2 regions of the Streptomyces sp. NBC_01341 genome follow, and region 2 is predicted to be linked to the other one. Evidence: riboswitches for the same ligand, from Rfam matches in the RefSeq annotation. Region 2 holds a riboswitch; the other holds the start of a gene.
What was found. Region 2 has a riboswitch for glycine ahead of gcvT (glycine cleavage system aminomethyltransferase GcvT). Riboswitches for the same ligand answer to the same signal wherever they lie in the genome.
Positions count from the first base shown of each region.

Region 1: another riboswitch for glycine. It lies ahead of gcvP (aminomethyl-transferring glycine dehydrogenase); the one in region 2 lies ahead of gcvT (glycine cleavage system aminomethyltransferase GcvT).

Region 1 is NZ_CP108364.1:6,270,025-6,285,884, reverse strand. It holds gene OG206_RS27730 (CPBP family intramembrane glutamic endopeptidase) at 1-356, opposite strand, end outside; gene OG206_RS27725 (glutamate-cysteine ligase family protein) at 448-1,953, opposite strand; gene OG206_RS27720 (hypothetical protein) at 2,447-3,043, shown strand; gene OG206_RS27715 (DUF5999 family protein) at 3,328-3,534, shown strand; gene gcvP (aminomethyl-transferring glycine dehydrogenase) at 3,605-6,490, opposite strand; glycine riboswitch at 6,683-6,778, opposite strand; gene OG206_RS27705 (PRC-barrel domain-containing protein) at 6,913-7,299, shown strand; gene OG206_RS27700 (DNA polymerase IV) at 7,206-8,669, opposite strand; gene OG206_RS27695 (MerR family transcriptional regulator) at 8,745-9,362, opposite strand; gene OG206_RS27690 (bifunctional nuclease family protein) at 9,532-10,005, opposite strand; gene ftsR (transcriptional regulator FtsR) at 10,059-10,802, opposite strand; gene OG206_RS27680 (FHA domain-containing protein) at 10,845-11,594, opposite strand; gene OG206_RS27675 (DUF881 domain-containing protein) at 11,785-12,606, opposite strand; gene OG206_RS27670 (small basic family protein) at 12,612-12,944, opposite strand; gene OG206_RS27665 (DUF881 domain-containing protein) at 12,941-13,861, opposite strand; gene OG206_RS27660 (mannose-1-phosphate guanyltransferase) at 13,960-15,860, opposite strand, start outside.
Region 2 is NZ_CP108364.1:2,276,791-2,292,650, reverse strand. It holds gene OG206_RS09730 (L-serine ammonia-lyase) at 1-969, opposite strand, end outside; gene glyA (serine hydroxymethyltransferase) at 1,125-2,384, opposite strand; gene gcvH (glycine cleavage system protein GcvH) at 2,402-2,779, opposite strand; gene gcvT (glycine cleavage system aminomethyltransferase GcvT) at 2,872-3,999, opposite strand; glycine riboswitch at 4,166-4,263, opposite strand; gene OG206_RS09710 (AAA family ATPase) at 4,448-5,137, shown strand; gene OG206_RS09705 (enhanced serine sensitivity protein SseB) at 5,330-6,100, shown strand; gene OG206_RS09700 (enhanced serine sensitivity protein SseB C-terminal domain-containing protein) at 6,356-7,105, shown strand; gene OG206_RS09695 (ABC transporter permease) at 7,460-8,452, shown strand; gene OG206_RS09690 (ABC transporter substrate-binding protein) at 8,497-10,260, shown strand; gene OG206_RS09685 (ABC transporter permease) at 10,352-11,341, shown strand; gene OG206_RS09680 (ABC transporter ATP-binding protein) at 11,338-12,444, shown strand; gene OG206_RS09675 (ABC transporter ATP-binding protein) at 12,441-13,910, shown strand; gene OG206_RS09670 (trimeric intracellular cation channel family protein) at 13,929-14,600, shown strand; gene OG206_RS09665 (thioesterase family protein) at 14,652-15,527, shown strand; gene OG206_RS09660 (TetR family transcriptional regulator) at 15,618-15,860, opposite strand, start outside.

The sequences.
Region 1 (15,860 bases), 4.0 Mb from region 2:
GCGGCCGCGACCAGAGTGCCCCGGCCGAGATCCTGCCGGGGCCGGGTGCGGTCCAGTCCGAGGGTCCGCAGACCGGCTCCCTCGCGCAGGAGGAGGTGGGCCACCAGGGCGACCGGTACCAGCGCGGTCGCGATGCCGAACAACTGCCAGGCGAGGTCGAGCCAGGGACGTCCGGGGGCGTACGACCCGTTCAGCGTCGCGGCCTGGTCCTTGAGGCCCCCGGGCTTCGTCAGCGACCCGACGAAGCTGATCAGGGCGGAGACGCCGCTGGCCCCGAGCGAGAGAGCCAGCACGAGCAGGGTCTCCGACCTCAGGATCCGCGGGGACGCCTCCTCCCGGGGAATGGTTGCAGTCACGCGACCCGCCTTACCTGTACGCCTGCCGTCGGTTGTGCGTCCTAGCTTGCCCGACGGCGCGGCGGTGGCGGGACACCGGGCGGCCCGCTCCTCAGGGGGCGGGAAAGCCGACGGGCCAGGTGTGGACCGGTTCGCCGACCTGCATCAGCTCGCCGTAGCGCCGGGTCATGGCCGCGAGGGCGCCCTCCCGTTCGAGACCGGCCTCCAGCGCGCGGTGGTAGGTGTCGACCTGCCACGAGGCACCGTTCACGCGGAGCCGGCAGCGCTCCTCGATCACACCGAGGTAGCGGTCCCGGTCGGAGGGCTCGATGTTCCAGGCGTCGAGCCCGGCAGCGGCGAGCGGCAGCAGTTCGTCCCGGACGAGCTTGACGGCGGGCACCTTCGCCACACCTCCCGAACGGCCCGGGCGGGGCCACAGCAGTTCGGCGTCGATGCCGTGGCGGCAGGCCGCGTCGAAGTTCTCCTCGGCCGCCTCGAAGGACAGCCTGGTCCACACCGGCCGGGACTCGTCGGCGAGCGCGCGCACGAGCCCGTAGTAGAACGCGGCGTTGGCGATGACGTCGGTGACGGTCGGCCCCGCGGGCAGGACCCGGTTCTCCACCCTGAGGTGCGGGACGCCGTCGGCCAGTCCGTAGACCGGCCGGTTCCACCGGTAGACCGTGCCGTTGTGGAGGACGAGCTCGCCCAGGGCAGGAACCCCGCCCTGGTCGAGGACCCGCAGCGGCTCCTCGTCCTCGCAGATCGGCAGCAGGGGCGGGTAGTAGCGCACGTTCTCCTCGAAGAGCGCGTACGCCGAGTCGATCCAGCGCTCCCCGAACCAGGTGCGGGGCCGTACCCCCTGGTTCCTGAGCTCGGGCGGGCGCACGTCCGTGGCCTGCTGGAACAGCGGCGGCCTCGACTCGCGCCACAACTCCTTGCCGAAGAGGAACGGGGAGTTGGCGCCGAGGGCGATCTGCACGGACGCGATGGCCTGCGCGGCGTTCCAGACGTCGGAGAAGCGGTCCGGTGTCACCTGCAGGTGCAACTGCACCGATGTGCAGGCCGATTCGGGGGCGATGGAGGCGGAGGTGGAGACCAGCCGTTCGACGCCTTCGATATCGAGGACGAAATCCTCTCCGCGGGCCGCGGCCATTTGATCGTTGAGCAGGGTGTAGCGATCGACGTCCGAGAGGTTCGCGGACACCACGTCGTCCCGTCCGAGTGTGGGCAGGATGCCGATCATCACGATCCCCGCGTCGACCTCGGCCGCCTTGCGATGCGCATAGGCGAGTCCGGTGCGCAACTCCTCGGCGAGCTGATCGAATACCCGGCCGCTCAACCGGTGCGGAAGAATGTTCACTTCCAGATTGAACATCCCCAGTTCCGTCTGGAAATCCCGGCTCGCGATGCGTTGGAGCACCTCAGCATTCCGCATCCTCGGCATGCCGTCGGAACCCGCGAGATTCAGTTCGATCTCCAGCCCCATGAGATTCCGGGGCCGGTCGAACCGTCGCTCCGACAGGAGCCTCTCCAGCCCGCTCAGGCACTGGACGAGCTTCTCGCGGTACGCCTGCCGATCGGACGGGGCGAAGGCTCCCGCCACGATCTTCTCGCCCATCGAAGGGTCCCTCCTCGAGTGGGCGGCCCACGGCACAGGCCGCTCGTATCAGGATCGATAATGCCCCGCCGAGATGATCCGTAACGCCCCCGCGGCCCGCGGACTCCCAGTAGTGTGTCGACTGAGACCGGAGGCACATTCCGTCGGCATGAGGCATATGCAGCGTGCGGTGTTGCGCCGCAAGTGGAAACACCGACGGGTTTCAGCCTACCGCCGTGGAGGGAAAATACCTGGCGGCAGACGTCCGGACCGGACTGAATCCACAGGAACTCCGCAATTCAAAGGCTCGAATCCGCCTTGCGCGCAATGCGCGGGAAGGCTAGCCGAAACATCGTGTGAACATTTGTCGTATAAACTCTGCGGACGAGGCAGAGAGTTGACGCATCGGCCAGTCCGCCCGTCACCGGCCTTCCTCTGGCCCCGTTGCACGCCGACAGCGCCGTCTGCACCCGCCCACGCACCACCGTGTCTCCGAAGTGAGAGGCGACCCACTATGCCGCTGCATGTTTCACCGGCTCCCGCGCCCGCACTGCGCAGCGTTCTCGCGGCACTCGGTTCTCCCACCGCCGTCCGAGAAGCCCACACGCCCGCCCTCCGGTCCGTCCAGGGATCGATGAGCCCCGAACTCCCGCTCCCCGTGCACGTGCTGGACCGGATCGCGCCGCACGAGGCAGCACCCCTCACCCGCCTCGCGGGCTGGCGGTTCCTCATCCGGGGCAAGGAACGCGCCGTCGCCGCCGCGGACACCATGCTGACCGCCGACGGCTGGACCTTCTCGCACTTCTTCGAGGGCCCGTACATCGTCTCCACCGAAATCGCCGTACGCCAGGCGGAGTCGTCGACGACGCACTACCAGCCGCGCCTGCTCTCGATCCCCGAGCTGTACATGCTCACGCTGTGGCTCCACCGCGACACCGAGGACGACGCGGGCGCCGGAGCACTCGCACCGAACGACGTCCTGGTGCCCCTGGCTCCCGCGCCTCCGGGCATCACGCCCCACCGTCCGCACCGGGTCGCCGACCTGCTGCCGGTCATGACCCTGCGTGTCACCCCGGCTCCGCTCCCCGGTCTGCTCGGCACGCCGGCCTGATCCTCGTCGTCACGCCCCCGCCGACCATTCGGCGGGGGCACACGTGTACCCGGCCGGACTAGTCCGGCCGGGTCACCCCGAACCATCCGAACGGACAGTGCAGTTGGATTGAACCGTCCGGCCGGGTGATGCGTCATGGGAGGAGAACAGCAGCTGCCGCGAAATCCCTGCGGATCGACGCCCGTAGGGCAACACTGGGAACGGACCGACTTGATACGGGGACGGCCATGAACACCTCGTCCAGCCGCAGCACACTCGAATCGACGCAGCGAAAGAACCCATCCATGTGCCAGCACCAGCCACCCTGCCCGACCGCCGACTCCAACGACCGGGAGGCGGCACGCCTGATGGCCCACCACCCGGAACAGGGCTGGAGCCTGCTGTGCAACGGCGTCCTGCTCTTCGAGGACACCGGCGAGCTGCTCCCGGACGGCCAGATCATCGCACCTCACCGGCCGCTGAAAAGCGGTCAGGTGATGAAGGCCGCCTGACCGCGGCCGGGGAAACACGGGGGCCGGCCCGGAGGAGTCTCCGAACCGGCCCCGACGCGCGTCCGCGTGCCTACTGGTCGTACGCGTCCAGGGGCGGGCAGGAGCAGACCAGATTGCGGTCACCGAAGGCACCGTCGATCCGGCGCACCGGCGGCCAGTACTTGTCCGAAGGCGTGACGCCTGCCGGGAAGACCGCCTCCTCGCGGCTGTAGGCGTGCGCCCACTCGCCGCCGAGCGCGGCCGCGGTGTGCGGGGCGTTGCTCAGAGGGTTGTCCTCGCCGCTCCAGGTACCGTCGGCGACCTTCTCGATCTCGCCACGGATGGCGATCATCGTGTCGCAGAAACGGTCGAGCTCCGCGAGGTCCTCGCTCTCGGTGGGCTCGATCATCAGGGTCCCGGCCACCGGGAACGACATGGTCGGCGAGTGGAAGCCGTAGTCGATCAGCCGCTTGGCCACGTCGTCGATGCTGACGCCGGTCGCCTTGGAGATGGGCCGCAGGTCGACGATGCACTCGTGCGCGACCAGTCCGGCCGGGCCGTTGTACAGGATCGGGAAGTGCGGCTCCAGCCGCTTGGCGATGTAGTTGGCCGCGAGTACGGCGACCTGCGTCGCACGCTTCAGCCCCTCGCCCCCCATCAGGCGTACGTAAGCCCACGAGATGGGCAGGATGCCGGCGGAGCCCCACGGGGCGGCCGAGATCGGTCCGACACCCGTCTCCGGGCCCGCGGCGGGCTGCAGCGGGTGGTTGGGGAGGTACGGCGCCAGGTGGGCGCGCACGCCGACCGGGCCGACGCCCGGGCCGCCGCCGCCGTGCGGGATGCAGAACGTCTTGTGCAGGTTGAGGTGGGACACGTCGCCGCCGAAGTGGCCCGGCTTGGCGAGACCGACCAGGGCGTTGAGGTTGGCGCCGTCCACGTAGACCTGGCCGCCCGCGTCGTGCACCTCGCCGCAGATGTCGGCGACGTGCTCCTCGAAAACACCGTGCGTGGAGGGGTAGGTGATCATGAGGACGGCGAGCTCGTCGCGGTGCTTGGCGATCTTGTCCCGGAGGTCCGCGATGTCGACCTCGCCGTCGTCGGCGGTCTTCACCACGACGACCTTCATGCCGGCCATCACGGCGCTCGCCGCGTTGGTGCCGTGCGCCGAGGACGGGATCAGACAGACCGTACGTCCGTGGTCCCCGTTGGCGCGGTGGTAGGCGCGCACGGCCAGCAGACCGGCGAACTCGCCCTGCGAGCCGGCGTTCGGCTGGATCGAGACGGCGTCGTAGCCGGTGACCTCGGCAAGGCGCTCCTCCAGCTCACGGATGAGCGTGAGGAAGCCCTGCGCCTGCTCGGCCGGTGCGAACGGATGCAGCGCACCGAACTCGGGCCAGGTGATCGACTCCATCTCGGCAGTCGCGTTGAGCTTCATGGTGCAGGAGCCCAGCGGGATCATGCCGCGGTCCAGCGCGTAGTCGCGGTCGGCGAGCTTGCGCAGGTAGCGCAGCATCGCCGTCTCGGAGCGGTGCTGGTGGAAGACCGGGTGGGTGAGGACGGCGTCGGTGCGCAGCCCGGACTCGGGAAGCGCGTCGGGCTCCGAGGCGTCCAGCGCCTCGATGTCGCCTTCCGCCCCGAAGGCGGCCCAGACCGCGGAGAGCGCGCTGCGGGTGGTGGTCTCGTCACACGCGACGGAGACGTGGTCGCCGTCGACGAGGCGCAGGTTCACGCCGCGGCCGCGCGCGGCGGTGACGACATCGGCCGCCGCGCCGGGGACGCGGACGGTGAGGGTGTCGAAGTACGCGTCGTGCACGACGTCGATCCCGGAGGCACGCAGTCCGCCGGCCAGGATGGCGGCCAAGCGGTGCGTGCGCCGCGCGATCGTGCGCAGGCCGTCAGGACCGTGGTAGACGGCGTACATGCCGGCCATGACCGCCAGCAGCACCTGGGCGGTGCAGATGTTGCTGGTGGCCTTCTCACGGCGGATGTGCTGCTCGCGCGTCTGCAGGGCCAGGCGGTAGGCCTTGTTGCCGTCCGCGTCGACGGAGACACCGACCAGGCGGCCCGGCAGGCTGCGGGCGAACTTCTCGCGTACGGCCATGAAGCCCGCGTGCGGTCCGCCGAAGCCCATGGGGACGCCGAAGCGCTGCGTGGTGCCCACCGCGATGTCGGCGCCCAGTTCGCCGGGCGACGTCAGGAGGGTCAGCGCCAGCAGGTCCGCGGCGACGGAGACGATCGCCCCGAACTCGTGCGCCTGGTCGATGACGGGCTTGATGTCCCGCACCGCACCGGATGCGCCCGGGTACTGGAGCAGCACACCGAACACGCCCCGCTCGGCGATCTCGGCCGGGATACCGGCCGAGAGGTCGGCGACGACCACCTCGACGCCGGTCGGCTCGGCGCGGGTCTCGATCACGGCGACGGTCTGCGGCAGGGTGTCGGCGTCGACCAGGAAGACACCGTTCTTCACCTTGCCGACGCGCCGCGCGAGGGCCATGGCTTCCGCGGCGGCCGTCCCCTCGTCCAGGAGCGAGGCACCTGAGGTAGGCAGCCCCGTCAGGTCGGCGACCATCGTCTGGAAGTTCAGCAGGGCCTCCAGCCGGCCCTGGGAGATCTCCGGCTGGTACGGCGTGTAGGCCGTGTACCAGGCAGGGTTCTCCATGACGTTCCGCAGGATGACCGGCGGGGTGAACGTGCCGTAGTAGCCGAGCCCGATCATCGGGGTGAGCACCTGGTTACGGTCCGCGAGGCTTCGCAGCTCGGCCAGGACCTCGGCCTCGGTGCGCGCCGAGGGAAGGTCCAGGGCCTCGGCGCTCCGGATCACGTCGGGCACCGCGGCGGCGGTGAGCTCGTCGAGGGAGCCGTAGCCGACCTGGGCCAGCATCTTCGCCTGGGCCTCGGCATCGGGCCCGATGTGACGCTGCTCGAAGGGGATGCCCTGCTCCAGCTGGGAGAGCGGAGTGCGACGGGGGGTCATGATGGAGGCCTCCTGGTCTGTCACGACCTGCGAGGGGCGCCACGGCGTGGCTGCCCGAACGGCCTCCCCCTCTGTCATCTCGACCTGAGAGCTTCACCGGCACGCCTGCGGCACGCCGGCTTTCACCGTCGGTGAGGGCGGTGCCCGTCGCGGCGTGTGCCGTACGGACTCCGTCCTGCTTTCCAGAGTGGCCTCGTCCGTGCGGTACGGGGGCCTGAGAGATTCCGGGGAGGAGTTGCTCCTTCGGCGCCTCCGGATCGCTCCGAAGGACTCTCCCGCGCGGGGTCAGCAGCCGTGTTCCAGCCTACCAGCGGGCCGGGCGATGCCCGTCTCGAGTGGCCGATGCCACGGATCTGGCCTTGTGTAGTGCCTGTGGAGCAGTCGCGACCACCCCGACGCAGTTGCGAGCAGTGGGAGGCACCGTGCAGACCGACATCGATCCGCGCAGCCTGATCGGCCGCAAGGCCTTCGACCGCCTGGGGGCCAAGATCGGAACCGTGGACGAGGTCTATCTCGACGACGCGACGGGCGTACCCGAGTGGGCGGCGGTGCGCACCGGCCTGTTCACCCGGGACGCGTTCGTCCCGCTGGAGCCGAGCGAGTTCGTCGACGGCACCCTGGTGATCCCCTTCGACCGGGCGCTGATCAAGGACGCGCCGGACTTCGGGGTGGGCCGCCACCTCTCACCCGAGCAGGAGCTGCAGCTCTACCGCCACTACGGGCTGGACTCCGTTCCGCCCGCCCCGTCCGCCCCGTCCGCCCCGGAGAGGGACCGCGACTTCGGGAAGCTGGCCGGCCAGGAGGAGTAGTCCACCGGGTCACGCACCAGAGGAAGCGGATCGGCCGGGTGGAGCTCCGGGTCGTCGACGCGGAACGTGCGCACCCTTCCCGGCGCCGTCCACGGTTCCTCGAACCGCACGGTGACCCGCCCGACACCGCTGCCCTGAACCCAGCCGTGTCCGTGGACCTCGTGACGTACGTCGTGTCCGGCGGACCAACGGCGGCCGGACAGCAGTGCGGTGCTGTCGAGGGCCGCCTCCTCGGTGGTGACGACGGGTTCCGCCGCGTCGGTGTCCGCCGCGGCGGACACCTCGGCCTGCTCCGCCTCGGCGGCCTGAGCGAACAGGTCTTCCTGCGTGAAGTCTGCGAGCCCCGTGACACCGACCCCGAGGAGGCGCACGCCGCCGGTGGTGTCCACGGCCTCCAGGAGCCTCGCGGCGGCCTCCCGGACCACCCCGGGGTCGTCGGTGGGGCCACGCAGGGTCTCGGACCTGGTGAGCGTCGAGAAGTCGTAGCGGCGCACCTTGAGCACGACGGTCCGTCCTGACCGTCCCGCGCCCCGCAGCCGTCGCACACAACGGTCCGCCAGACGTTCCACCTCGGTCCTGACCCGTACACGGTCGTGCAGGTCCACATCGAAGGTGTCCTCGACCGACACGGACTTCGCGTCGCGCTCCGCGACGACCGGCCGGTCGTCGAAGCCCTGTGCCATGCGATGGAGCGCGACCCCGTGTGCCTTGCCCAGCAGACGCACGAGCTCCGCCTCACCGGCCTCCGCGAGGTCCTGGACGACCGTCATCCCGGCGCGCCGCAGGTGGTCACCGGTGGCGGGCCCCACACCGGGCAGGATCCGCACCGACTTCGGCGCGAGAAGCTCGCGCTCGGTGCCCGGTTCGATCAGCATCAGACCGTCGGGCTTCGCCTCCTCCGAGGCGATCTTGGCCAGCATCTTGGACCCGGCCAGGCCGACGGATCCGCTGAGTCCGGTGACCGCCCTGATGACCGTGCGCAGCTGTACGCCGAGGGCCCGGGCCGAGGCGGAGTCGTCGGCGACGCCACCGGCCTCCAGGTCGACGAAGGCCTCGTCGAGGCTGAGCGGCTCGACGAGCGGTGAGAGCCGGCCGAGCAGTTCCATCACCTGGTCACTGACGGTCCTGTACAGCGAGAAGCGCGGGACGAGGTACGCCGCGTTGGGGGCCAGCCGTCTGGCCTGCGCCGTCGGCATCGCGGAGTGCACTCCCAGGCGCCGGGCCTCGTAGGACGCGGTGGCGACGACGCCGCGCATGCCGAGGCCGCCCACCACCACCGGCTTGCCGCGCAGGCTGGGCTTCGCCGCCTGCTCCGCAGAGGCGTAGAAGGCATCCATGTCCAGATGCAGGATGGTGGGCACGGGTCTCACAGGAACCGATGCTGCCCTACGCCACTGACAACCGCCCCGCACGGCACGTGCGGGGCGGTCGGGGGAGGTGCCTTGTCAGCCCGCGCGGTTGCGCCGCCGGGCCAGTTCATCGGCCGGGTTGTTGCCGACCAGCGTCTCGCCGGTGTCGATGCGCTCACCGTGAAGCTGCGAGAGCGCCACGTCCACGTCACGCCACACGACACCGACGGCGATACCGAAGACCCCCTGTCCCCCCTGGAGGAGGCTGACGACCTCGTCCGGCGAGGAGCACTCGTAGACCGTCGCGCCGTCGCTCATGAGGGTCATGCGCTCGAGGTCCGTGAACCCGCGGGCCCGCAGATGCTGGACGGTCGTGCGGATGTTCTGGAGCGCCACACCGGTGTCCAGGAACCGCTTGACGATCTTGAGGAGTACGACGTCCCTGAAACTGTAGAGGCGCTGCGTCCCCGAGCCGTACGCCGGACGGACGCTCGGTTCCACCAGCCCCGTGCGCGCCCAGTAGTCGAGCTGTCGGTAGGTGATCCCGGCCGCCGCGCACGCTGTGGGCCCCCGATAGCCGATGTCCCCTGCCACTGCCACACCGTCCGCTGCCACCACCGCCGGCTGAACCGGCTGTCTGATGGAGTGGCCGGCCGCACTGCCGTGCTGCCGGTACGGCCCACCCTCAGCCGTACCGTCGCCGCTGCTTCTCACGCCGACCTCCGTCCTTGACCTGCCATCTCGAAGGTAGGCAGTCACCAGGGGTGCGTCAACGATCGCCACACTCGGCACGCCGAGTGATAATCACCCTGAGGGTGGTTTCCCGTGACTGATTCGCGGGAACGGCTTGTCGGATGCGCTGATTCCGGCCGCTGTCGCACGGTCACTGGCTGTTGGTACCGAAGTCCTCCGGCGAGATCTGGTCGAGGAACTCGCGGAACTTCTCCACCTCGTCCTCCTGCTCGTCGGGAATGGCGATGCCGGCGTCGTCCAGCACACCGTCACTGCCGTAGATCGGCGTGCCGGTGCGCAGCGCGAGCGCTATGGCGTCGGAAGGCCGCGCGCTCACCTCGACACCGCTGGCAAAGACAAGCTCCGCGTAGAAGACCCCTTCACGCAGGTCCGTGATCCGGACCTCGGTGAGCTCCTGGCCGACGGCCTCGAGCACATCCTTGAAGAGATCATGGGTCAGCGGCCTGGCCGGAGCCATGCCCTGCTGGGCGAAGGCGATCGCGGTCGCTTCCCCAGGGCCGATCCAAATAGGGAGGTACCGGTCGCCTCCCACTTCACGCAGGAGCACGATCGGTTGGTTGGAGGGCATTTCCACCCGGACACCCACAACGTCGAGCTCGTTCACACAGCAACCCTAGGACGTGCTCGCCATGTTTGGATAGTCGGGCTCCTCCGGGCTCAGCGGAACCCGGCTTTCAGGGCCGTCTGCACGAGCGCGGCGTGGAGCCGGACGGAGAGATCCGCGAGCTCCCTCGCGGTGGCCTCCGCGTGGGCCCTGGTCTGCGGATTCCTGTGCCGGCGCAAGGGCGCGACCACCTGTTCGACCAGACCGGCCTCACGCTCGGCCGCGGCCTTCACGGCCCGCAGATGCCGGGGTTCCAGGCCGAAACGGCCCAGATCCGCCACCAGCCTGGCGACCGTCACCGCTTCGGCGTCGTAGCTGCCCCCCGCGGCCGGGACGACGAGGCCGTACGCCTCCCACTCGACGAGCTGCTCCTCGCTGATCTCGGCTGCCGCCAGGAGCTCGGGCCGTCCGACGCGGGAGGCGGTGGCCCGTCCGGCGTCCTGGTCCCACGGAGGGTCGCCGGGCTCACCCGGGCCTGCGCCGGAGGGCAGAGTGGCCTGCTCACCGCGCTCCAGGGCGTCCAGGTGCTCCCGGATGACCTTGAGCGGCAGATAGTGGTCCCGCTGCATCCGCAGGACCTGGGCCAGCCGCTCGACGTCGGCGGAACTGAACTTCCGGTAGCCCGATGGTGTCCGCTCCGGCTCGACGAGCCCTTCCGCCTCCAGGAAGCGGATCTTGGAGATGGTGACTTCGGGGAACTCGTCGCGCAGCTGGAGGAGCACCGTGCCGATGCTCATCGCGCGCTCGACCGCGGCGGCGGTGCCGTGACCGGCACCGCCTGTCGGTGTTCGCAGCATGGACCTTCCTGGGGGTCCCCCCGGACTGGGTCCGGGGAAGGGTCACACGCCGCGCTGGCTCGCGTAGAAGACCAGTCGGTACTTCCCGATCTGGACTTCGTCGCCGTTGGACAGCGCGACGGAATCGATGCGCTCACGGTTGACGTAGGTGCCGTTGAGGCTGCCGACGTCGCCCACGGTGAAACTACCGTCCGGATTCCTGTGGAACTCCACATGGCGCCGCGACACGGTCACGTCGTCCAGGAAGATGTCACCCTGCGGGTGCCGGCCGGCCGTCGTCAGGTCACCGTCCAGCAGGAAGCGGCTGCCCGAGTTGGGGCCTCGCCGGACCACCAGGAGCGCGGATCCGGCGGGCAGGGCGTCGACCGCGGCCTGGGCCTCCGGCGAGAGCGAGGGAAGGACCGTCTGGCCCGTCGCCTCGGCCTCGTACGCCTCGATGCCGGAGATCGAGATCGTGGACGTCGTCTCCGAGGCGCGCTCGGGAATCCCGCCCCTCAGCGGCGCACCGCAGTTGGAGCAGAAACGGCCGGCCTCGGCATTGCCGTGCCCGCACCTCGGACAGACCAGCCCTCCGCCGGCTGACGGGCCCCCGAAGCCTATGCGTCCTGCACCGGCGGTGCCGCCGGACGACGCGCCGGACCCGCCGGGGGAACCCGGCATCTCATCGCGGAAGAGCGGGCGCTCCGTGCCCTGCTCCTCGGCCCCCTGGCCCTGGCGCGGGGCGCGGTGGCGGGCAGCACTGCCGCTGTCCTCGCGGGCGCTCTTTCCGAACAACTTCGCAAACAACTTCACGGGCGTTTCCCCTTGACCGAAATAGACCCGCCCGTGGGGCAGGACGAACCCTGAACGAACACACCTGCCGACCCGGACATCTTCACAACGTCCGTGTCCACCCGACAGTTTCCACCACGGGCCACCGATCCGTTGCGCCGACCCCCCGCAACCTCGTACCCATGTCCTTCCACCACTGTGCACCACGTCCTCACCGGGACGACGACCGAGCGTAATCAGGCTGCTTCGCCGGACGCAAGGCATCGACGACGATGTCCTCGGCGCGGGCCACCTCCGCCGTGGCCTGCTCCTTCTCCAGCGTCTGCACCACACCGCCGGGGATGTTGAGGGCGGGCTCGAGGTCCTGCGGCTTGCCGATGACCTTGAACTCGTACGGAGCCTCGATCTTGCGGCCGTCGACCTTCAGGTCTCCCCCGTCACCGGAGAAGTACGTGTTGGCGACCACCCGGACACCGTTGATCTCGATGGCCTCGGCACCCGCGGCGCGCAGTTCCTGGATGGTGTCGAGAAGCATGTCGGGCTCGACCGCACCGCTCGGGTCGCTGATGGTCAGCGTGATCCCGGGGCCGTGCGCCGCGACCGTACCGGCCAGGATACCGAGCTGGCGCTCCTTCTCGAGGGTCTGCTTACGCGCCTCCTCCGCCTGGTCGGAGCTGTTCTCCAGCTCCGTGCGCTGGTCGTCGAGGCGCTGCTTCTCGTCCTCCAGGCGCTGCGTGCGGTTGTCGAGCTCGTCGAGAATGCGGACCAGGTCCTCCTGGCGGGCGCCCCGCAGGGCGCTGTTGTCGCTGTTCGACCGGACCTGGATCGCGAGACCCAGGCCAAGGACGAACAGCAGGAGGGCGACGATGAGTTGGGCCCTGCTCACTCTGGGCGGCCAGAGCCCCGCCCTCAGCCGCTGACGGCCGGAGACCCCCTCGGCCGGAGCCGACGGCGCCGACGGCGAAGGCTCGGGCGCCTCCGGCGGGAGCGCGCCGGGCGGTTCCTCGCTGCTCGGGTGCTGTTCGCTGCTCATCGGCCTCAAGCCCGGAAGACATGGCGGCGGATCGCCGCGGCGTTGGAGAAGATACGGATGCCGAGCACGACCACCACACCGGTGGAGAGCTGCGCGCCGACGCCCAGTTTGTCGCCGAGGAAGACGATGAGGGCCGCCACCACGACGTTCGACAGGAACGACACCACGAAGACCTTGTCCACGAAGATCCCGTCGAGCATGGCCCGCAAGCCGCCGAAGACGGCGTCCAGTGCTGCCACGACGGCGATCGGCAGATACGGCTCGACCACCGCCGGCACTTCGGGCCGGACCAACAGTCCGACCACGACTCCCACGACGAGGCCCAGTACGGCGATCACGATGTGCCCTTCCCTGAGTCTGCCGCACCACTTCCCGTGTCTGCGGCCTGAGGCTCTGCTGTACGTACGATCAGGCTGGGCGCGGCAGGCAGACGCACCATCTCCTGGGCGGAGATACTGGTACGGATGTCGAAACTCTCGTGCAGCGCCTGCAGATAGAGGCCGTCCGCGCTGTCGCGGAACGTGCTGACGAGCTTCTTCCCGTCCCCCACCGCGAGCACCGTGTACGGCGGCACCAGCGGCCTGTTGTCGACCAGTATGGCGTCGCCCGCGGCACGGATGGCCGACAGGGCGGTCAGCCTTTGCCCGTTGATGGCGACGGCCTCCGCCCCGGACTGCCAGAGGCCGTTGACGACGCGCTGCATGTCCCGGTCGCGCACCCGCCCCGTGTCGGCGAAGCCGGTGGACTCACGCGGGCCACCACCCCCCTGGTCGGTGTCCTCCGCGTCGTCGATGACCAGCTTGACGCCGGGCCCTTCGACCGGGGTCGCACCGGAGAGCAGCGCCACGAGCCCGCCCTGATCCCCGCCGTGCTGCTCGAGGGCCTTGCGCTGCCGCTCGCCGACGTCCTCGCGCAGGGCCTCGACGTCCTTCTCGAGCGCGTCCGCCTTGGACGTCTCGGCATTGACGCGGTCGATGAGCTCCTCGCGCTCCTTGGCCAGGACAGGCGCCGCGACGCGGGCCTCGGCGGCGCCGAGGGTCACCACGAGGGCGGCGAGCACCAGACCCGCGCCGAGGCCGAGCTTCGCCTTGAGCGTGCGCGGCATACCGGCGCTGCCGTCCGCACTGCGGCGTGCCGAGGCTTCGGCGTATCCCTCGTCGAGGCTGTGCTCCATCACCGTGGTCAGCAGCGACATGGACGCGTCGGGACGGGGAGGCGGCGTTGCGCTACTCCGATCGGGGGGCGGCTGCGACATGCCGCACATCGTCGCACGTCATGGCGGCAGCCGCCGAATGCGCCCGCCATTGGCCCGGAAGCCGCCGCGCAGGGGCTTCCGGGCCGTGGTTCACCTGCTCAGTCGCCCGCGCTGTCCACGACGGCCGCCCACTCGTCGAGAAGCGCCTGGGTCGCCGCGTCGTCGGGTCCTTCCGCCCACAGATGGGTGACCGCCTCGGACGGGTCCGGAAGGACCATCACCCAACGGCCGTCGGTCTCGACGACCCGGACACCGTCGGTGGTGTCCACGCTGCGCTCACCGGCCGCCTCGACGACCCGGCGCATGACGAGACCCTTGACCGCCCACGGGGTGGCGAGGTCCCGGCGCAGCACATGGGCACGCGGAATGCGCGCGTCGATCTGGCTGAGCGTGAGCTGCGTCCTCGCCACCAGACCGATGAGCCTGACGAAGGCGGCGGCACCGTCGAAGACACTGCTGAACTCCGGGACGATGAAACCGCCGCGCCCGTCACCGCCGAAGATGGTGGAGTCCTCCCGGCCCACCCGTGTCAGGTCGTCCGGCGACGTGGTCGTCCACTCCACCTGCGTGCCGTGGTAGGCCGCGACCTGTTCGGCGACGCGTGTGGTCGTCACCGGCAGGGCCACCCGCCCGCTCCGCCGTTCCGCCGCCACGAGGTCGAGCATGACCAGCAGGGCACGGTCGTCCTCGATGATGCGGCCGCGCTCGTCCACCAGCGAAAGCCGCTCGCCGACCGGGTCGAACCGCACGCCGAAGGCGGCACGCGCGGACGACACGATCTCACCGAGACGCACCAGGCCGGCCCTGCGCGACTCCGCGGACTCGGTCGGCCGGGACTCGTCGAGCCCGGGATTGATCGTGAGGGCGTCCACACCGAGACGCCCGAGCAGGCTGGGCAGGACAAGCCCGGCGCTGCCGTTGGAGGCGTCCACGACGACCTTGAGCCCTGCGTCGGCGATACCCGCCGTGTCGACGTTGCGGAGCAGGGAGCCCGTGTAGGAGTCGAAGACGCTCGACGGGAAGTACAGGTCCCCGATCTCGCCGGGGAAGGCCCTGCGGTACTCCTGCCGGGCGTACACCCGGTCCAGCTTGCGCTGCCGCGCCTGCGAGAGGTCGGCGCCCCGTTCGTCGAAGAACATGATGTCGACCGAGTCGGGCACACCCGGCGACGTACGGATCATGATCCCGCCGGCGCTGCCCCTCGCGGTCTGCTGACGCGCGACGGGCAGCGGCACGTTCTCGAGGTCACGTACGTCGATGGCGCTGGCCTGCAGTGCCGAGATGACGGCTCTCTTCAGTGCGCGGGCGCCCCGGGAGTGGTCTCGCGCGGTGGTGACCGTCGCGCCCTTCTTCAGCGTCGTCGCGTAGGCACCGGCGAGTCGCACGGCGAGCTCCGGTGTGATCTCGACGTTGAGGATTCCGGAGACACCGCGGGCTCCGAACAGATGGGCCTGTCCGCGTGACTCCCAGATCACCGATGTGTTGACGAAGGCGCCGGCTTCGATGGTCTTGAACGGATAGACCCGGACGTTGCCCTGGATGATCGATTCTTCGCCGACGAGACACTCGTCGCCGATGACCGCGCCGTCCTCGATGCGGGCTGCCCGCATGACGTCGGTGTTCTTTCCGATGACACAGCCGCGGAGATTGCTGTGCTCACCCACGTACACGTTGTCGTGGACGACGGCCCTGTGCAGGAAAGCACCGGATTTCACGACGACGTTCGAGCCGATCACGGTGTGTTCGCGGATTTCCGCGCCCGCTTCGACCTTGGCGTAGTCGCCGATGTAGAGCGGGCCCCGGAGGACCGCGTCCGGATGGACCTCGGCGCCTTCCGCCACCCAGACCCCGGGGGAGATCTCGAAGCCGTCCAGCTCCACGTCGACCTTGCGCTCGAGCACGTCGGCCTGGGCCTTCACGTAGCTCTCGTGCGTGCCCACGTCCTCCCAGTAGCCCTCCGCGATGTAACCGCAGATGAGCTTGCCGTCCTTCATGAGCT
Region 2 (15,860 bases):
CAGGAAGCGGACCACGCTGTCGTCCTTCTCGGCCTCGGTGCAGCCGCCCGCCGCGAAGTTCATGTAGTAGTGCAGGACGGCCGGGATGATGCCCGCGGCGCCGTTGGTCGGGGCGGTGACGACACGGCCACCGGCGGCGTTCTCCTCGTTGACGGCCATCGCGTAGAGGGTGATCCACTCCATCGCGTGCTCCTGCGGATCACCCTCGGCACGCAGCTGCCGGGCGGAGTTCGCGGCGCGGCGGCGTACCTTCAGGCCGCCGGGCAGGATGCCCTCCCGGGACATGCCGCGCGTGACGCACGCCTGCATGACGCGCCAGATCTCCAGCAGGCCGGCTCGGATCTCGTCCTCCGTCCGCCAGGCCTTCTCGTTCTCCAGCATGAGCGAGGAGATCGACAGTCCGGTCTCCCGGGCGAGCCGCAGCAGCTCGTCGCCGGTGCGGAACGGGTGCTTGAGGACCGTGTCCTCCGGGACGATCGGGTCCTGGCCCGCCACGGCGTCCTCGTCGACGACGAAACCGCCGCCCACCGAGTAGTACGTCTTCTCCAGGAGCGGAGCCCCCTCGCGGTCGTACGCGAAGACCGTCATCCCGTTCGCGTGGTAGGGCAGCGCCTTGCGGCGGTGGAGGACCAGCTGCTCGTCCGCGTCGAAGGGGATGTCGTGCATGCCCAGCAGGTTGATGCGCCCCGAGGCGCGGATCTCCTCGACGCGGGCGTCGGCGCCCTCGACGTCGACCGTGCGGGGCGACTCGCCCTCCAGGCCGAGCAGGACGGCCTTCGGGGTGCCGTGGCCGTGCCCGGTGGCGCCGAGCGAGCCGTACAGCTCGGCACGTATCGACGCGGTGTGGGCCAGCAGGCCCTCGTTCTTGAGGCGGCGGGCGAACATGCGCGCCGCGCGCATAGGGCCGACCGTGTGGGAGCTGGACGGGCCGATGCCGACCGAGAAGAGGTCGAAGACCGAGATGGCCACGGGAGTACTCCTAAGGGGTCTGGCGGACGCCGTTGTCTGCCGGGTGGTGCGGGACGGGCCTGTGGGCACGAAGAGCGCGGGGACAAGGGTGGGGGCACCGCGCTCACTCTTCAGTGTGCGTGGTGCCCCCACCCTGCGTGCAAATTGCGGGTGGCCTACTTGAGGCCGGCGTACAGCGGGAACTTCTCCGCGAGGGCGGTCACCCGCGCCTTGAGGCTCTCGGCGTCGTAGGCGGGCTTGAGCGCGGCGGCGATGATCTCCGCCACCTCGGTGAAGTCCTCGGCCCGGAAACCGCGGGTGGCCAGCGCAGGGGTGCCGATCCGCAGGCCCGAGGTGACCATCGGGGGCCGCGGGTCGTTCGGGATGGCGTTGCGGTTGACCGTGATGCCCAGCTCGTGGAGCCGGTCCTCGGCCTGCTGGCCGTCGAGCTCGGAGTTGCGCAGGTCGACCAGGACCAGGTGCACGTCCGTGCCCCCGGAGAGGACGCTGACGCCCACCTCGGTGACGTCCGGCTGCACCAGGCGCTCGGCCAGGATGCGGGCGCCGTCCAGGGTGCGCTGCTGGCGCTCCTTGAACTCCTCGGTCGCCGCGACCTTGAAGGAGACGGCCTTGGCCGCGATCACGTGCTCCAGCGGGCCACCCTGCTGACCGGGGAAGACCGCCGAGTTGATCTTCTTGGCGAGCTCCTGCGTCGACAGGATGACGCCACCGCGCGGACCGCCGAGGGTCTTGTGCGTGGTGGTCGTGACGACGTGGGCGTGCGGCACCGGGTTGGGGTGCAGACCGGCGGCGACCAGGCCCGCGAAGTGCGCCATGTCGACCATCAGGTACGCGCCGACCTCGTCCGCGATGCGGCGGAAGGCGGCGAAGTCCAGCTGGCGGGGGTAGGCGGACCAGCCGGCCACGATGAGCTTCGGCTTGGACTCCTTGGCGAGGCGCTCGACCTCGGCCATGTCCACGACACCGGTGTCGTCGACGTGGTACGGGACCACGTTGTAGAGCTTGCCGGAGAAGTTGATCTTCATGCCGTGGGTCAGGTGACCGCCGTGGGCCAGGTTGAGACCCATGATCGTGTCGCCCGGCTTCAGCAGCGCGAACATCGCGGCGGCGTTGGCCTGCGCACCCGAGTGCGGCTGGACGTTCGCGGCCTCGGCGCCGAAGAGCGCCTTGATGCGGTCGATCGCGATCTGCTCGACCACGTCGACGTGCTCGCAGCCACCGTAGTAGCGGCGGCCCGGGTAGCCCTCGGCGTACTTGTTGGTGAGGACCGAGCCCTGCGCCTCCATGACGGCGGCCGGAGCGAAGTTCTCCGAGGCGATCATCTCGAGGGTGGACTGCTGGCGGTGGAGCTCGGCATCGACGGCGGCGGCGACGTCCGGGTCCAGCTCGTGGAGGGAGGAGTTGAGAAGCGACATGTGGGTCCCTTGGGGTCTCAGTTGCCGGAGAACGCGGTGTACTCGTCGGCGGAGAGAAGGTCGTTCGGCTCCTCCGCGACGCGCACCTTGAACAGCCAGCCGCCCTCGAAGGGGGCGGAGTTCACCAGCGACGGGTCGTCCACGACCTCCTGGTTGGCCGCGGTCACCTCGCCGGTCACCGGCGAGTACAGGTCGCTGACCGACTTGGTCGACTCCAGCTCACCGCAGGTCTCGCCCGCGGTCACCGTGTCACCGACCTCCGGGAGCTGGGCGAAGACGACGTCACCGAGCGCGTTGGCCGCGTGCTCGGTGATACCGACCGTGGCGACGCCGTCCTCGACGGCCGACAGCCACTCGTGCTCCTTGCTGTACCGCAGCTGCTGGGGGTTGCTCATGACCTGAATTCTCCTGTACGCGGGGGAGTGCTGATGAACGGTGGTCTTACGGTGTGAGACACGAATGCGTCACGCGGTGCGGCGAGGCCGTGTCACGCGCGGCGCTTGTAGAACGGCAGTGCCACGACCTCGTACGGCTCGTGCGTGCCCCGGATGTCGACGCCGACGCCCTCGGTGCCGGGCTCGGCGTACGCCGCGTCCACGTAGGCCATGGCGATCGGCTTGCCCAGGGTGGGCGAAGGCGCACCGGACGTGACCTCGCCGACGACCTCCCCGCCGGCCACGACGGAGAAGCCCGCGCGGGGCACCCGGCGGCCCTCGGCGATCAGGCCCACGAGCTTGCGGGGCGGGGCTGCCTCCGCGCGGGCGGCAGCGGCGGACAGCGCCTCACGGCCGACGAAGTCGCCCTCCTTCTCGAACTTCACCACACGACCGAGGCCCGCGTCGAAGGGGGTCAGTGCGGTGGTGAGCTCGTGCCCGTACAGCGGCATGCCCGCCTCCAGGCGGAGCGTGTCGCGGCAGGAGAGCCCGCAGGGAATCAGGCCGTACGGAGCGCCGGCCTCGGTGAGGGCCGTCCACAGCTGCTCGGCGTGCTCGGGGGCGACGAAGAGCTCGAAGCCGTCCTCGCCCGTGTAGCCGGTACGGGCGATGAGCGCCGGGACGCCCGCGACCGTGCCCGGCAGGCCCGCGTAGTACTTCAGTCCGTCCAGGTCGGCGTCCGTGACCGACTTCAGTACGGCGGGGGAGTCGGGTCCCTGTACGGCGAGCAGCGCGTACGCCTCGCGGTCGTCCCGCACCTCGGTCTCGAAGCCGGCCGCGCGCTCGGTGAGGGTGTCCAGGACCAGCTGGGCGTTGCCTGCGTTGGCGACGACCATGAACTCGGTGTCGGCCAGGCGGTAGACGATCAGGTCGTCCAGGATCCCGCCGTCCGCCGCGACGATCATGGTGTAGCGGGCCCGGCCCACGCCGACGGTGGCGATGTTGCCGACCAGCGCGTAGGCCAGGAAGGCCGAGGCCTGCGGGCCGGTGACGGTGATCTCGCCCATGTGCGACAGGTCGAACAGGCCCGCCCGGGTGCGCACGGCGTTGTGCTCGTCGCGCTCGCTGGCGTACCGCAGCGGCATGTCCCAGCCCGCGAAGTCGGTCATGGTGGCGCCCAGCGACCGGTGCAGGGCGTCGAGGGCGGTGAGACGGGGGGCGGCGCTCGGGGCAGTGCTCATGGACATGGCTCCAGGGCATGACGACAGAGGGTTGATCCCTCCCCATCTGTCATCGGAACCTGAGAGGTTCGCCGAGACCCCCCGAAGGGGTCCTGAAGGGTCGTCCCCTTCGGGTTCGGCTTGCACCTTGGGTGGGGCCGCGCAGCGGCCCGCTTTTCAGATCTGCCTCATCCACGCGGTACGGGGCCTGAGAGATTCAAGGGAGGAACTTGCTCCTTCGGCGCCCGGCGCACACGGTGACCGGGACTCTCCCGCGCGGATTCAAACGGCCGGTATGCAATTGGCGGGGTCATCATCGCACGCATTGGGAGAGAGTGGGGCGTCCAGGTCCGTGCGGGTGTCCGGAGCCGGACAGCCGCGACACGTACGGTCCGGACCGGTTGTGCCGCATTACCTTTTCTTTACACTTCTTGGGCAGGTCAGTGGGTGAATCGGCAGGGGGACGGCGATGAGGTTGCAGCGCTACGCGACGACCGCGGGGGTCACGCACGAGGTCATGCCCCAGCAGCCGGGCGCGCCGGCCAGGGAACTGACGGGCGGGCCCGCACCGGTGGTCCGGGATCTGCGGGACGGGAAGGGGCGGGGCCCGCGCGCCCTGGACTTCGCCGCGGGGGACGTGGTGGTGGTCTCGGGGCTGCCCGGCAGCGGTAAGTCGACGCTGATCCGGCGTGCGGTCGAGGAACACGCCATCGACTCCCAGGACACCAGGGACAGCTGGGCGGAGGCCCTGCCCGGATTACTCCCGTACGCGCTCTACCGCCCTCTGGTGCGCGCCGCGCACTACGCCGGCCTGTGGCGGACCCTGCGCTCGGGGGCGTCCGTGGTCGTGCACGACTGCGGCACGCAGGCCTGGGTACGCCGCTGGCTCGCGCGTGAGGCCCGGCGCCGGGGCCGCCACCTCCACCTCGTGCTGCTCGACGTCGCCCCCGGGGTGGCGCGGCAGGGGCAGCGGGAGCGCGGGCGCGGGGTCTCCGGATACGCCTTCGCCCGGCACCGGCGCGCCGTGGGACGGCTCCTGCGCGACACCGAGAGCGGTCTGCTGCCGCCCGGGTGCGCCTCGGCGGTGCTGCTCGACCGGGAGTCCGCGGGGGCCGTCGGCCGGATCTCCTTCCCGGAGGCCCGGCCTCCGCAGCAGTAGCCGCCGCGCGGGGACGCCCGGCCGGGGTGTCACCGTTCGCATACGCACAGTCCGCGGCGGACCGGCTGGTCGTCCGGAATGCGGACGACGTGCCGGGTCCGGCCGCCCCTCCCGTCTGCGGCCCTGTATCCGGGGCCCGACCCGGTCTAAGGTTTCTGCCGCACAGCATGGCGAGAAAAGGACACAGACACCGTGGACATTCCGGCCCAGGCCGCGCCCCTTCAGACGAACGGATGGCCGGCCAACGAGCTCGAAGAAGTGCTCGGCGCCTCCATCGGCATACCCGGAGCCGGCGGCCGGCTGGTCGAGGTGCTCGGCCGCAGTCACATCTGGGTGCCCCTGCCGAACGGCGGCGGGCCCGGCAGCGCCGATCTCGACCTGCCGACCGTCGACATCGACGGCGCCGCGTACGTCCCCGTGTTCAGTTCCGAGGCGCAGTTCCTCCAGTGCGTCGGATCGCACCTCTCCTTCACGGTCGCGCCCGCACGCGACTTCGCCCGCGGACTGCCCCCGCAGGTCGGTATCGCGGTGAACCCCGGGGGAGTGGTCGGCATGCCGCTGCCGCCACCCGCCGTCGCGGAGCTCTGCCGGGCCGGCCGCACCCCGCTGGACGGCTCCGCGAGCGGAGGCCGGGTGCGGCTGTACGAGCCGGACTGGAAGGAGGACCCGGTCGACTTCCTGGCCGCGGTGTCCGAGGAGTTCCGGGCGACGGGTGTGGTGAGCACCGCCCGCCGCGCGCTGGCCAGCATCGAGGGCGACAGCCCCGTCCTGTTCGTCGGCGTCGAGGCCGCCGTCCTCGACGACGCGGGGCAGAGCGCCCCGATGGACGCGCTCGGCCGGGCCCTCGGCCGCGTCCAGGTGCCCTGGCCGGTCAGTCTCGTCCTGCTCGACGTGGCGCGGGACCCGGTGGGCGACTGGATGCTGGACAAGGTGCGCCCGTTCTATGTGCGCGAGGCGTACTGAGAGCGAAGTGACGCTCCGCCATGTGGCATCGAGGCGGTGTCGGGGGCGGCGCATAAGCTGGTTTGATGGCGGGGCCGGTGCGCCCGGGAGCGGCGGCACGGCCCCGCGGAGCACACGGGCGGCGGAACAGCGGATCGAAGAGGGGCGGGACCCAGGGTGAGTGCGTCGGGCATGGGGGCGGCCGATGGGGTATCCCCTGCTCAAGCGAAGCCGAGAGTGGGGGAGGAGTCGAGAGCTCGGGGAGAGGTCGAGCACATGCTGCGCCAAGTGACCCCCGGGCGCCTCGACACGTACGAGGAGCTCTTGAGGTCCCTGACCGGCGGGCAGGTCTGGATGCTGCTCTGGCACGGCACCGCGGGCTCCCCCGACGCGCAGTACGGCAACATGGAGGTCGACGGCCTCGGTTACGCCCCCTGCGTGACCTCCGCCCAGGAACTCTCCGCCAGCGGCTGGAGCAGGGCCCACGAGGTCACGACCGGCCGCGACATCGCCCGCTCCCTCTTCCCGGACCGCTGGGGCATCTGGCTCAACCCGCACGCCCCCGGCGGCGGCGTCGGCATCCCCTGGCTCGACCTGCGCCGCATCGCGACCGGACTCGACCGCATGCCGGCGGGCCCGCTGCGGCTCTCCGAACCGGCCATCGAGATCCCGCAGTTCTACGCCCTGCTGTCGCAGAACGCCCACCGCACCCCCGCCGTCCGCGCACTGCGGCGGGCCTGGGTGCAGCCGGCGCTGGGTGTCCCGTACCTGGCGATCGGGCTCGACCTCTACGACACCGGCCGTCCGTCCGTGGACGCCGTGCGCGCGATGATGCAGCAGTCGATCGGCGTGGTCCCCGACGGCCTGCCCGTCTCCACGGTCTCGATGTCCGACGAGTACGACCCGGTCGCGATGTGGCTCCGCGCCAACTCCCGGCCCTTCTACGACCGCGAGGCGCACGCGCCGGCGCCCGGCACGGGTTACGGCTACCCACCCGCCCCCGGCCCGGCCCCGCAGGCGTACTGACGGGGCGTCGGCCCGGCGCGGCCGACGGTCAATTGGTGAGCACATCAACGTGCTTGGGGTGGCATGTCCGCTATAGCGGATTAGTGGCCGAGAGGTCCGCTCACGCAGCACAGCTGTCCGGATAACGGAAGCCTCTGGACAGCATCACGTTTGAGCAAACATTCCCCGTCAGGTCTGGCGGGTGATCGCGAAGGCACCTCAGACTCCACACAGCAGGTGTTCCCTGCCCCGCGCATCCCTCTTTCAAACAGGGTCAGTTCGGGGGTGTGCGATCACGTGTGTCACGTTTTGTACGAGCCGCTACAGCGGCGGTCATGGGCCGGCCACCGTCGGCCGAGAGGGGTCTCCACCGCAATGACGGCACCTATCGAGACCACCAGGGCGGATGTGCAGCCCGAAGCGGTGCTGGAAGGCGCCCCGCGCAAGCAGATCGAGGGCCGTTCGCTCGGCCGGATCGCCTGGACCCGCTTCAAGCGGGACAAGGCCGCTATGGCCGGTGGCATCGTTGTCGTGCTGCTGATCCTCACCGCCCTGCTGTCCAAGCCGCTCCAGGCGCTCCTCGGGCTCGATCCCGACGCCTTCAACCAGAGCCTGGTCGACCCCGTACTGCTGGCGCCCAAGGGGGACTTCGGCGGTATCAGCTGGGACCACCCGTTCGGGGTCGAGCCGCAGACGGGCCGCGACATCCTGGCGCGCATCCTCGAGGGCTCCTGGGTCTCGCTGGTGGTCGCCGTCGGTTCCACGCTGCTCTCGGTCGTGATCGGTGTCGTCATGGGCGTCGTCGCGGGCTTCTACGGCGGCTGGGTGGACAGCTTCATCAGCCGGCTGATGGACACCTTCCTGGCGTTCCCGCTGCTGCTCTTCGCGATCTCCATCTCGGCCTCCCTGCAGGGAGAGGCGTTCGGGCTGCAGGGGCTCACGCTGCGGATCGCGGTTCTGATCTTCGTCATCGGCTTCTTCAGCTGGCCCTACATCGGCCGCATCGTCCGCGCCCAGACCCTGTCGCTCCGCGAGCGGGAGTTCGTCGAGGCCGCGAAGTCGCTCGGCGCCCGCGGTCCCTTCATCCTCTTCCGCGAACTGCTGCCGAACCTGATCGCGCCGATCCTGGTCTACGCGACACTCCTGATCCCCACGAACATCCTCTTCGAGGCATCCCTCAGCTTCCTCGGCGTCGGTATCGCGCCGCCGCAGGCTTCCTGGGGCGGAATGCTGACCCAGGCGGTCGATCTCTACGAGGTCGACCCGATGTTCATGGTCATCCCCGGCATGGCGATCTTCATCACCGTGCTGGCCTTCAATCTGCTGGGGGACGGGCTGCGTGACGCACTCGACCCTCGTGGCAAGTAATCGCGGCCATGCCGCACCGTTCGATCGAGGGGGCTTTCCTCAGCATGAGAAACAGAAAGACAGCTTCGGCCATCGCCGTTGCCGTGGCGGTCGCGCTCGGCGCGTCTGCCTGCAGCGGCAGTGACACGGACACAGACGGAGCGGGGGGCAGCGGCGGGGGCAAGGCCGATGCCGCCCTGACGTCGATCGTCAACAAGACCGACAAGAAGGGGGGGACGGTCACCTTCGAGCACTCGAGCGGTCCCGACTCCCTGGACCCGGGCAACACGTACTACGGCTGGGTGCAGAACTTCTCCCGCCTGTACGGCCGTTCCCTGGTCACCTTCAAGCCGGCCGCCGGCAAGGAGAGCCTGGAGATCGTCCCGGACCTCGCCACCGGTCTCGGCAAGGCCAGCGCGGACGCCAAGTCCTGGACCTACACGATCCGCAAGGGCGTGAAGTTCGAGGACGGCACGGAGATCACCTCGAAGGACGTCAAGTACGCCGTCGAGCGCTCGAACTTCGCGCCGGAGGCCCTGTCCAACGGTCCGACCTACTTCAAGGCGTACCTCGACGGCGGCGACAAGTACAAGGGTCCGTACAAGGACAAGTCGCCCGAGGGCCTCAAGTCCATCGAGACCCCGGACGACTACACGATCGTCTTCAAGCTGAACAAGCCGTTCGCGGACATGGACTACCTCGCCGCCTTCTCGCAGACCGCCCCGGTCCCGCAGAAGGCCGACAAGGGCGCCAGCTACGTCCAGAAGATCGTCTCCTCGGGTCCGTACAAGTTCTCGGCGTACGACGAGAGCAAGGGCGCGACGCTCGTCCGCAACCCGGAGTGGGACCCGAAGACGGACCCGATCCGCAAGGCCCTGCCGGACAAGATCGAGCTCAAGCTCAACGTCAACCCCACCACGGTCGACGACCACCTGCTCAACGACGTCACCACCGCTGACATCGCGGGCACCGGTCTGCAGTCCAAGACGCAGCCCAAGGTCCTCGTGAAGGCCGCCGAGAAGGCGAAGACGGACAACCCGTACGCCGGCGTGCTGCAGTACATGGCGCTGAACGTCAACGTGAAGCCGTTCGACAACGTCGAGTGCCGCAAGGCCGTCCAGTACGCGGTCGACAAGCAGAGCCTGATCGACTCGATCGGCGGCTCGGTCAAGGGCGACCCGGCCACCACGGTCATCCCCCCGACCGTCGCCGGCTACAAGAAGTTCGACCTGTACCCGACCGAGGGCCACAAGGGCGACGCGGCCAAGGCCAAGGAAGCGCTGACCAAGTGCGGTCAGCCCAAGGGCTTCAAGACCACGCTCACGGCGCGCTCCGACCGTCCTGACGAGATCACCGCGGCCACCCAGCTCCAGGGCAGCCTGAAGGCGATCGGCATCACCGCCGAGATCAAGCAGTTCCCCTCGGACAAGTACTTCACCGACTTCGCGGGTGTCCCGGCCTGGGTGCACAAGAACAACGCGGGCATGATGATGATGCAGTGGGGCGCCGACTGGCCGACCGGCTTCGGCTTCCTCGACCAGATCGTGAACGGTACGGCCATCAAGCCGTCCGGTGGCACGAACCTGATGGAGCTCAACGACAAGGCCGTCAACGAGGCCCTCGTCAAGGGCATCGGCACCGTCGACACCACGGCGCGCAACGCCGCCTGGGGCGAGGTCGACCAGAAGGTCATGGAGAACGCCTCGGTCGTTCCGCTCGTCTACCGCAAGAACCTGCTGTACCGCCCGGACTCCGCGGCGAACGTCACGGTCACGGACGCGTACCTCGGCATGTACGACTACGTGCTGATGACCTCGACCAAGAAGTAACACCTGTTCATCGACAGCATCATTTGAAAGGCAGGTGAAGGCGCCGGGCCGGCGGGTGTCAACCCGCTCGCCCGCCCGGCGCCGCACGGCTGTGGCTGCGTACATCATCCGACGCGTATTCGCCGCGGTGTTGCTGCTGCTGGTGGTCAGCGCAGTCACGTTCGCGATCTTCTTCCTGGTCCCCCGCCTCGGTGGGCAGACCCTCGACTCGATGGCCGCCCAGTACGTCGGGAAGAGCCCTGACCCCGACGTCATCGCCGCGGTCAAGAAGAACCTGGGGCTCGACCAGCCCCTGTACCTGCAGTACTGGCACTTCATCAAGGGCATCGTCGTCGGCGCCGAATACCAGTTCGGTCCCGACCCGGTCACCTGCCATGCCCCGTGCTTCGGCTACTCCTTCAAGACCCACACCGAGATCTGGCCTCAGCTCATCGACCGCATCCCGGTCACGCTGTCCATGGCCGTCGGTGCGGCCGTCATCTGGGTCGTCTCCGGTGTCGCCGCCGGTGTGGTCTCCGCCCTGAAGCGGGGATCGTTCTTCGACCGCCTCTCCATGGGCGTCGCACTCGCCGGTGTCTCCCTGCCCATGTTCTTCACCGGCCTCGTGGTCCTGGCGGTGTTCGGCAACGGCGAGTACGTCCCGTTCACCCAGAACCCCGTCGAGTGGGCGGGCGCCCTGGTCCTTCCCTGGTGCACGCTCGCCCTGCTGTACTCCGCGCTGTACGCCCGGCTCACGCGGGCCGGGATGCTGGAGACGATGGGCGAGGACTACATCCGCACCGCGCGGGCCAAGGGTCTCCAGGAGCGCAAGGTGGTCGTCAAGCACGGCCTGCGGGCGGCACTGACCCCGCTCGTCACGATCTTCGGCATGGACTTCGCGCTGCTGCTCGGTGGCGCGGTCATCACCGAGAGAGTCTTCTCATTCCAGGGCCTCGGCGCGTTCGCCATCCAAGGCGTGACCACCGCCGACCTGCCCAAGGTGATGGGCGTGACCCTGGTCGCCGCCTTCTTCATCGTCATCTGCAACCTGCTGGTGGACCTCGTGTACGCCGCGATCGACCCCCGGGTGAGGCTCTCATGAGCGACGTAAGCAAGAAGGAAACCCCCGCGCCCGGGACGGCGCCGGCGACGGTCCCCGCTCCCCGGGACGCTTCGGCGGACGCGAAGGAGTTCCTCTCCGTACGCAACCTCAGCATCCACTTCGACACCGACGACGGCCTGGTCAAGTCCGTCGACGGCGTGAGCTTCGACCTGAAGGCCGGTCAGACCCTCGGCATCGTCGGCGAATCCGGGTCCGGCAAGTCCGTGACCTCGCTGGGGATCATGGGACTGCACACCTCGGAGCGCGCCCGGATCGGCGGTGAGATCTGGCTCGACGGCGAGGAGCTGATCGGTGCCGGTCCCGAGCGGGTACGCGAGCTGCGCGGCCAGAAGATGGCGATGATCTTCCAGGATCCGCTGTCGGCGCTGCACCCGTACTACAGCATCGGCGCGCAGATCGTGGAGGCCCACCGCGTCCACAACAAGGTCGACAAGAAGACGGCCAAGAAGCGCGCGGTGGAGATGCTGGACCGGGTCGGGATCCCCGAGCCGCACCGCCGTTACGAGGACTACCCGCACCAGTTCTCCGGCGGTATGCGCCAGCGCGCCATGATCGCGATGGCCCTGGTCAACAACCCGCAGCTGCTGATCGCCGACGAGCCGACGACGGCCCTGGACGTCACCGTCCAGGCGCAGATCCTCGACCTGATCCGCGACCTGCAGAAGGAGTTCGGCTCCGCGGTCGTCATGATCACCCACGACCTCGGCGTCGTCGCCGAGATCGCGGACAACCTCCTGGTCATGTACGCGGGCCGCTGCATCGAGCGCGGAAGCGCCGAGAACGTCTTCTACGGGCCCCAGCACCCCTACACCTGGGGGCTGCTGGGCTCCATGCCGCGCATCGACCGCGAGCAGACCGAACGGCTCATCCCGGTCAAGGGGTCGCCGCCCAGCCTCATCAACGTCCCGTCCGGCTGTGCCTTCCACCCGCGCTGCCCGTACGCCGACGTTCCGAAGGACAACATCACCCGCACCGAGCGTCCCGAGCTGACGCCGGCCGGCGACGGGCACTACTCCGCGTGCCACATGTCGCGTGAGCAGCGGGAACAGATCTGGACCGAAGAGATTGCGCCGAAGCTGTGACTGATCTGAAGAAGGAGGCCCCCGCGTCCGCCGCGGCAGGGCCGGAAGGAGCCGGGTCGGAGCCGCTCCTCAGGGTCGAGGGTCTGGCCAAGCACTTCCCGATCACCAAGGGTGTGCTGAAGCGCAAGGTCGGCGCGGTCAAGGCCGTCGACGGGCTGACCTTCGACGTCCGCCCCGGGGAGACCCTCGGCGTGGTCGGCGAGTCGGGCTGTGGCAAGTCGACCATGGGCCGCCTGGTGACCCGACTGCTCGAACCGACCGATGGCAAGGTCGAGTTCCAGGGCCGCGACATCACCCACATGTCGGCGGGGCGGCTGCGGCCGATGCGTCGCGACATCCAGATGATCTTCCAGGACCCCTATGGGTCGCTGAACCCGCGCCACACGGTCGGCGGAATCGTCGGCACCCCCTTCAGGCTCCAGGGCGTCAAGCCCGAGGGTGGCGTGAAGAGGGAGGTCCAGCGGCTGCTGGAGCTGGTCGGGCTCAACCCCGAGCACTACAACCGCTATCCGCACGAGTTCTCCGGCGGTCAGCGCCAGCGCATCGGCATCGCCCGCGCGCTCGCGCTCAACCCGAAGCTCGTCGTCGCGGACGAGCCCGTCTCCGCGCTGGACGTGTCGATCCAGGCGCAGGTCGTGAACCTGCTGGACGACCTCCAGGACGAGCTCGGGCTCACCTACATGATCATCGCGCACGACCTCTCGGTCATCCGTCACGTGTCGGACCGGATCGCGGTCATGTACCTCGGCAAGATCGTCGAGCTCGCGGACCGCGATTCGCTGTACGGGGCGCCGATGCACCCGTACACCAAGGCTCTGATGTCCGCGGTGCCGGTGCCCGACCCCCGGCGGCGCGGCGAGAAGAGCGACCGCATCCTGCTCAAGGGCGATGTGCCGTCGCCGATCTCGCCGCCGACCGGCTGCCGCTTCCACACCCGGTGCTGGAAGGCGACGCTGGCCTGCAAGACCACGGAGCCGCCGCTGCTGCAGCTCAAGACCGGGCACCAGGTGGCCTGCCACCACCCGGAGAACGGCGAGGACCAGATCCCCGGGGACGCGCCGCTCGTCGCGGACGTCATCACGGTGAAGCCGGCGAAGGCGGCCGAGCCGGTTGCCGCGGAGAAGGCCGAGCCCGTTGCCGCGAAGGCGGCCGAGCCGGTTGCCGCGGAGAAGGCCGAGCCCGTCACCGCGAAGGCGGCCGAGCCCGTCACAGAGGACAAGCCCGCCGTTGGCGGGAAGCCTGCTGCTGCGGCGGAGAAGGCGGAGAAGGCGGCGGTGACGGCTGAGCCGGTCGCGCCGGCAGAGACCGCTGAGGCCGTCGAGGTCGTCGCAGCGCCGGAGTCGACCGGGACGACCGGGACGACCGAGACGACCGAGTCGGAAGGGACTGCTGAGGCCGCCTCCGAGGACGCCGGAAAGGGCTCCGCCGCACCGACCACGGGTACGGGGGAAAAGCCGAAGGAGTAGGACCGGCACAATTGCCCGGTGCTCAACGAACTCTTCACCCCCTCCGTCCAGCACGCGCTCGACATCGTCGGAATCTTCGTCTTCGCGATCTCGGGTGCTCTGCTCGCCGTCCGCAAGAACTTCGATGTCTTCGGCATCGCGGTGCTCGCCGAGGTGACAGCGCTGGGCGGGGGGATTTTCCGTGACGTGATGATCGGCGCGCTGCCCCCGGCGGCCTTCACGGATCTGGGGTACTTCCTCACGCCGCTGCTTGCCGCCGGTCTCGTGTTCTTCCTGCACCCGCACGTGGAACGCATCCAGGTGGGTGTCAACGTGTTCGACGCGGCAGGGCTGGGTCTGTTCTGCGTGTCCGGCACGATCAAGGCGTACGACTACGGCCTGGGCCTCACCTCGTCGGCCGCTCTCGGACTGGCCACCGCGGTCGGCGGCGGCGTACTGCGGGACGTCCTGGCCAACGAGGTCCCCTCGCTGTTGCGCTGGGACCGCGACCTGTATGCCGTGCCCGCCATCGTCGGGGCCGTGACCGTGGTGCTCTGCATCCGCTTCGACACGCTCAACGCCTTCACCAGCGGGACCGCGGTGATCACGGCCTTCGTGCTGCGGCTGCTGGCCATGCGCTTCCACTGGAGGGCCCCGCGCGCCTGGAACAGGCGCTCGGCCTCGGCGGAGGACAACTCGGCCGTCATCTGACCGCAACAAAAAGCTACCGCTCAGTAATGCGATCGGTGTACGGTGCATGCCATGGCACAGGCAGCAGCGCAGGAGTCGCGCGCGGTACACGCGGTACGGGCGACCATCGGAGACAGCGAGTTCGACCGCGACACCGCGGTCACCTTCCGGGAGGACGGTGTCTTCGACGCGGAACTCTCCGCGGGCTGGACGATCATCCGCGCGGTCAACGGCGGCTATCTGCTCGCGCTGCTCGGCCGCGCACTCGGCGAGGCGCTCCCGCACTCCGACCCCTTCTCGGTCTCCGCGCACTACCTGACCGCTTCCGTCCCCGGTCCGGCCGTGATCCGCACCCAGGTCGTCCGCACCGGGCGCACCCTCTCCACCGGCGGGGCGTCGCTCTTCCAGTTCGCGGAGGACGGCAGCGAGGTCGAGCGCATCCGGGTGCTGGCCACCTATGGCGACCTGGGCGGCCTGACCGACGAGGTCCGTACGTCGGCGGAGCCGCCGGTGATCCCGCCCATGGAGCACTGCCTCGGCCCGGGAGACGGTCCCGCGCCCATTCCCGGGAGCTCGGCCATCACCGAACGGCTCGACATCAAACTCGATCCCGCGACGACCGGCTGGGCCGTCGGAGCCCCCTCGGGCAAGGGGGAGATGCGGGGCTGGTTCGGTCTCGCGGACGGCCGCGACGCCGACCCGCTCTCGCTGCTGCTGACAGTCGACGCACTGCCGCCGACCTCGTTCGAGCTGGGCCTGAAGGGCTGGACGCCCACCATCGAACTCACCACACACATCCGCTGCCGCCCGGCCCCCGGTCCGCTGCGCGTCTCCATCACCACCCGCAACCTCGCCGGCGGCTTCCTGGAGGAGGACGCGGACGTCTGGGACAGCGCCGGCCGCCTCGTGGCCCAGTCCCGCCAGCTCGCCCGCGCGCCGCGCGCCTGACAGCCGTGCCGTGCCGTAAGGCCCGGTTACCGGCGCCGCCCCTGTGGTCGCGCCCGGCCCGGCCGGGATGCGCCGCCTCTGGGGCAGTCCTCAGCGGGGGTCGAGCCAGTGGGCCCTGCCGAGCGTGACCAGGCGCAGCCGGCGACGCGCCACCCGGACGACCTCCTGCCGGCCGTCGGGGCCCGCGTCCAGCAGCGCCGAGGCCGTGAGCACCATGTGGTCGACGTACAGACCACCCAGCATGAGCAGGTCGTCCCGTTCCCACCCGGCGGACTCCGGCTCCTCGGCCAGGACGCCGGCCACCTCTTCCGCGAACAGCCGCAGTTGGGTGGC